2 regions of the Latilactobacillus sp. VITA-14 genome follow, and region 2 is predicted to be linked to the other one. Evidence: predicted binding sites of a transcription regulator. Region 2 holds the regulator's gene; the other holds the start of a gene.
What was found. The regulator Rex, encoded in region 2, represses fermentation and respiration genes when NADH is low (regulators of the CRP and FNR family bind a similar motif). The targets are predictions, from matches to a motif close to TTGTGAANTANTTCACAA.
Positions count from the first base shown of each region.

Region 1 (3,171 bases), on a different contig from region 2:
CGGATCCACCGAGGGTTCAAAGGACTCCAGGACACCTTGGAAGCATCATTTATTTAAGTTAGATACATATTATATGTACGAAGGCATTTCATTTACACAAGATTCTTGACGCTACCCAATTTTTTTTGTTATAGTCAAAATAAAGCCAGCGAAAGCGAGGAGGACGTCATGAAACAATACACGAAATTTTTACTGATGATTCTTGTCTCTACAGTTATTATGTATGGGTTAATGTACCTTAATGTGTTCCAATTAGATCATATTTTTCTAAGCCAAACGCGACTGTATATGGCGCTAATTATGGGCGCCACCATGGCCATTGTAATGCTGTTATTCATGTGGTCAATGTACCAGAATAAACGTTTGAACCGCCTGATCCTACTTGGTAGTGCGGTGATATTTGCTGGCTCGCTTTATCTAGTTCGTAGCCAAGCGACCGTGCACGATGCAGCTTGGATGCAAGAAATGATCCCCCATCACTCGACCGCGATTCTAACCAGTGAACGCGCGCAACTCAGGGATCCGGAAGTCAAAGCCCTCGCACAGAAGATCGCTAAAACGCAACGTGAAGAGATCACGGAGATGAAACGATTATTGAAAAAAGTTGCCGATCAATAGCTGATAAAAAATAAGGAAGTTGACCAATCGGGCCAACTTCCTTATTTTTTAGGCTTATTAATCAACCGCAACGATCTGACCAGTCGCGATCGGTAACGTAACGTGTGCATCATAGTGGCCGACCATTCCGGCAACACTTTCTGGCAAGTGCACGTTAGCAGTCACGCCGTGAATATAGATCACGCGTTTTTCAAGGTGTAATTCCGACTCACCAAATGCTTTTTTAAAGTTAGCTTGTAGCTCACTTAATGGGACTTTCTTCTCATAAGTAAAATCACCGTGCTCATCCGCAGTTGGATAGCGGTCATGGGGAATATCCATATGTTCTGGGGCATCGTCAAAAGGTACCATCGTCGTCCCCGAAACGGCTTCAGTCTCCATGAGATCAACAAAACCATCTGCATTCGCATCCTGTGCAGCCGTTGCGATCAACGCCTGCTTACCATCCGGAAAGCCATGAAAATGTTCCCAATGCTGCATATTGGCCGGCGTGTTGTGCATTGTGATCTTAATCGTTAATTCATCATCTGCAATTGCGAACGTCGCTTCGCCATAAGCAGCCGTTCCAATCTTATCCGCATTCAATGGTACAATTTGTGCTGCATAGTGTGTGGTCATCAGCAAAACCTCCTTGTATTACCTGAACAATGATCAATAGCTACGCCGCTAGTATAACACAGTTCAGCGCTTACAAGTACCTGATTAGGCCAAGCAAGCAGTTATAGCATATTCTTAATTATGCTATGTGTAAAGTACCTACGGCGTAAAAATAGCGCAATTCAGCACGTCCTTAAAAGAACGAGTTTCCTTGCGCTTACATAAAAGCGGACAACTTTTATTCGATATCGGGTAGATTGTAAAATTAATCCGAACGCTGTTCGGACAAAAAAGATCAGCTTCCTTTAAAATGGTATTTACCACAAACCCATCTTTTAGGAGCTGATCTTTTGTCTAGTATAACCTATTCCGAACGAATTAAAATCGAAACCTTTTGTGAACTAGGGCTGTCCAATATCCAAATGGGCGTTCGGATTAATTTTACAATCTACCCCATATTTAAGAATATTATGTTGCATATGATCTCTCCCTTAATTTTAGTTCGACTAAAGTGTATTAGCTTTTGGGAGATATAAACTTGACGTCCATCAAGTTTATAAAATAGTTCTAGATACTTAAAATGCTCGTATTGACTAATATAATAATGGAATATACAATAGAAGGCGAGATATTGTGAATTATTAAATTAAAAGGGGTGGCACGGAATGGAAAACCAAGAAAAAATGGCGGCTTCAATGTTGCATAGAATGGTCCGTGAATTTACCGAAAATGAACTAGCACCGCTGGATATGGAAATCGACGCCCAGGGTGATTATCCGCAAGGCTTATTCCAAAAAGTGATCGATAATGGCTTGTTAACAATGACACTACCACGTGAATATGGCGGAGCAGGCATTAGCTATGACAGCGTTGCCAAGGCGATTCACCTGATGGCCATTGGTAATGCCAGCATGGCAGTTACACTGGAAGGCCACTTTAAGACGTTGGAACAGCTCTTAAAGTATGGTGATCAGCGCTTAAAGGATGAGTATCTGACGAGTGCGGCCCATCGAATTTTTGCCTTCTCGCAGACTGAATCGTCTGGGGGCTCAAACCCGCGTGGGATTGCTACGCGGGCTGTGAAGAGTGGCGATGATTGGATCATTACCGGCGATAAAATTATGATCACGAACGGCGGCCTCGCCCAGGTATACTGTGTGTTGGCAAAAACGGAAGATGATCAAATGGCCGTGTTTGTCGTGGATCAGGATATGCCTGGTTTTTCATTTGGAAAGCGTGAAGACTTCATTGGTCTACGCGGGACACCCGTCGGCGAAATTGTGATGGATCATATCAAGGTGCCGGGTTACCACCTACTTGGTCAGATCGGCCAAGGCCTCGAAATCGGCAATAACGCCCACGACGACGCGCGGATCTTGATGGGCGCCGTCCTCACGGGCATTATGGAACACGAATTACAGATTGCGGTCGACTATTCGAAGCAGCGTAAAGCACTCGATACCCCGCTTTATGAATTACAAACCATTCAAGAAAAAATTTCAGAAATCGCGATTGCCCGTCAGAACACGGAGCTACTGTATCAGCATGCGGCACAGTTGAAGATCACGGGACAGTCGTATGCCAAAGTTGCCGCGATGGCAAAATCGTACGGAAGTCGTTCGGCGGTCCGGTGCGGCGATATGGCGCTTCAAGTACTGGCTGGCTACGGGTATAGTCGCGAGTATCCGATCGAGCACCTCATTCGTGATGCGCGGGCCATGGAAATTGCTGAAGGTACGGTAGAACGGATGAGCGGTGAAATTGCACTAAAACAGGTTAATCAGTAAGGGGTGAACAACATGAAAATTGTGGTCTGCATTAAACAGGTACCAAGAAGTGATTCGGTCAAAATCGATCCCAAGACGAACAATATGGTGCGGGATAATGTCGAAGGGGTCATCAATCCATTTGATAAAAATGCGATCGAAGAAGCACTCCGGATTAAAGATCAACTTG
Region 1 covers NZ_JBJKTM010000024.1:18,201-21,371, reverse strand. The annotation lists gene ACF1X7_RS08865 (IS256 family transposase) at 1-57, shown strand, start outside; gene ACF1X7_RS08860 (DUF305 domain-containing protein) at 169-618, shown strand; gene ACF1X7_RS08855 (hypothetical protein) at 676-1,236, opposite strand; partial or broken gene ACF1X7_RS08850 (IS30 family transposase) at 1,566-1,655, shown strand; gene ACF1X7_RS08845 (acyl-CoA dehydrogenase family protein) at 1,881-3,002, shown strand; gene ACF1X7_RS08840 (electron transfer flavoprotein subunit beta/FixA family protein) at 3,015-3,171, shown strand, end outside.
Region 1: ACF1X7_RS08845 (acyl-CoA dehydrogenase family protein) is a predicted target of Rex. The motif match lies at 1,847-1,864, and genes of this name have one in related genera.

Region 2 (3,171 bases):
TCTTTAGTGATTTTATCTAAGAAGTACCGGTCATGCGAGACGGTGAGCAAGGCACCGGGATAAGTTTGTAAATAATTTTCCAACCATGTTAGTGTTTCGATATCTAAATGGTTCGTTGGTTCGTCCAAAATAAGGACGTCTTTTTTCTCAAGCAATAACTTAGCAAGTGCGAGTCGCGAGCGTTCGCCTCCCGATAGTGTACTGATTGGCTTTTCAAAGGTGTCTTCTGGAAATTGGAAACCATGTAAGACGCCACGGATTTCGGCTTCATAGCCGTAACCATTAGCTTCAGAGAAATCGTGTTGGACTTGGTCATATCGTTTTAGTAAGGCTGCATATTCTTCGCTAGCATGGTCAATGGTTGTGTCCGCAATTGCGGTCTCGAGTTCATGCATTTGGGCTTCCATTTGGCGGAGATCATCGAAAATGGTTAACATCTCCGCATAGATTGTCCGGGTTGAGTCTAAGCCACTATCTTGCGCTAAGTAACCGACTTGAGCATTTTTGCTAAGAATGATTTGGCCTTCATCAGGCGTTGTGATGCCGGCAATCATTTTTAATAAGGTTGATTTACCAGCCCCGTTTGGACCAACGAGGGCAACACGGGCGCGGTCTTGTACTTCGAGTTGTGCGTTTTTGAAAAGGTAATCGCCGCCAAAACTGCGTGCGACTTGTTGAACTTGTAATAATATCACGGCTAAAAATCCTTTCGTGCGGTGTTTTTTAAAGTTAATTGCGTTCATTTTTATAATACTACTGTCAACTATCATAACAGATTTAAACGATGGACAGTCAAAATTGTAAATATATTGCTTTTCACAAGAAAATTCAGTATGATTTCAGTATGGTACTACACTATTTTCACAAGCAAATCAAAAAGGAGGTTTCAAATGGTTGAGAATAATATCCCAAGAGCAACTGCAAAACGATTGCCTTTATATTACCGCTATTTAAACTTTTTGAACAATTCAGGGAAAACTAAAATTTCCTCTACTGGATTATCTGAAGCAGTTAAAGTAGATAGTGCGACAATTCGTCGTGATTTTTCATATTTCGGTGCACTGGGCAAACGTGGTTATGGCTATGATGTCGCTTCGTTGCTAGATTTTTTCAAGAAGACCTTGAACCAAGATCGATTGACAAACGTTGCATTGATTGGGGTGGGGAATTTAGGCCACGCCTTATTGAACTACAACTTTAAGCAAACCAATAATATTCGGATTAGCGCAGCATTTGATGTTAAACCCGAAATGATTGGAACAATTCAAACCGGTGTTCCTGTCTATTCAATGGACGAGATGGCCGAACAATTGAAGAACCAACAGATCGAGATTGTCATTTTAACAGTGCCAATTGATGAAGCTCAAGAAGTCACCGATGAATTAGTGGCTGCTGGGATTAAAGGGATTATGAACTTTACGCCAATTCGAATTTCTGTGCCATCAAACGTACGGATTCAAAATGTTGATTTGGCTAAAGAACTACAAACTTTGATTTACTTCCTCGATAATTATACTGATGAACAAAATCAAGAATAAAAATAGCGTTTAAACAAGTTGCTCGTAGTAGCCGCCTGTTTGAACGCTTTTTTTAACGATTGAGATACAGTAAAGTGACGATCAGGTTCATCCCAGCATGGCTGATGATTGTGGTGAAAATCGAACCTGTCTTGCGGTACAGCCAACATAGGAAAAGACCGATGGCCGTGTAGATTAACAAATGCCCGTCCTGATGTAAAAAAGCAAACAGTAAACTTGAAATGATGGCGGCTAAAATGCGGTTTAAGCGACTGGCTAATCCACCAAAGATTGCTTTGCGAAACGTGATTTCTTCCATAATCGGTGCGGCGATGGTCGTTGCTAAAATAAGAAACGGTTGTTGTTGCATCATGGTCATCAGTGAAATGGTGTTGAGCGATTTGGCAGTGATGTGGAGAATGTTTTGTTCAATGAAGCCGGCGAGAATCTGAATTACTAAGACCAGTACAATGCCACACACCCCCCAAATGATAATGGGTTTGAGTGGGAAAGGCCGCTGCTCAATGGCATTGGCTTGTGTGCGTTGATTAAGATAGAGTAACCAGGCGGCACCGAGGCAATCAACAATGGTTGTGATTAGAAAAAACGAGGCAGATAGATGACCAAAACGGACGACTGCACTAGGAATCAATAAAATGAACAAATAGCTAATGATAATTGAAAAATTTTGTTTGTATAGCGTCATGTGAAAGCTCCTCAAAGGTTGTTGTGACAATAGCTTAGCGTATTAGCACTCAAATTGCAAAAGTGCTAGCATAATACTTGCAATGTTCTGAAAAAATGCTATGATAAAAATTGTGATTAGCACTTGATATGATAGAGTGCTAAAAAAGTAAAATTGATGGAGGGATTTTAAGTGTTAAAACCATTAGAAGATCGCGTGATTATCGCCGTTAAAGACGAAGAAGAACAAACAGTAGGTGGGATTGTTTTGGCAAGTAATGCTAAACAAAAACCACAAACCGGCAAAGTAGTCGCAGTTGGTACCGGCACATTAACAAGTGACGGCAAACGAATTCCACTTGATATTAAAGAAAACGATGAAGTTATTTACGATAAATATGCAGGTTCAGAAGTTGAATATGAAGGTCAACGATATTTAGTGCTCCATGCTAAAGATATTATGGCTATTGTTGAATAATAATAAACAAAAAAATTTTTTGAGGTGAATAAATTATGGCAAAAGAACTTAAATTTTCAGAAGACGCACGTTCAAAAATGTTGGCAGGGGTTGACCAATTAGCCAACACAGTGAAAACAACATTAGGACCAAAAGGCCGGAACGTTGTTTTGGAAAAAGCTTACGGTTCACCAGAAATTACTAATGATGGTGTGACAATCGCTAAAGCAATCGAATTAGAAGATCATTTTGAAAATATGGGTGCTAAGTTAGTTTCTGAAGTGGCTTCAAAAACGAATGACATCGCTGGTGATGGGACAACTACTGCTACTGTTTTAGCTCAAGCAATTATTCGTGAAGGGATGAAGAACGTCACAGCCGGCGCTAACCCAGTTGGGATTCGTCGTGGGATTGAATTAGCAACTAAAGAAGCTGTTAAGAAGTTACACGAAATTTCACACAAAGTCGAAAGTAAAGATGCCATTGCCCAAGTGGCTGCTGTTTCATCAGCTA
Region 2 covers NZ_JBJKTM010000004.1:84,227-87,397, reverse strand. The annotation lists gene ACF1X7_RS03070 (ABC-F family ATP-binding cassette domain-containing protein) at 1-695, opposite strand, end outside; gene ACF1X7_RS03065 (redox-sensing transcriptional repressor Rex) at 891-1,538, shown strand; gene ACF1X7_RS03060 (CPBP family intramembrane glutamic endopeptidase) at 1,591-2,223, opposite strand; gene groES (co-chaperone GroES) at 2,395-2,679, shown strand; gene groL (chaperonin GroEL) at 2,715-3,171, shown strand, end outside.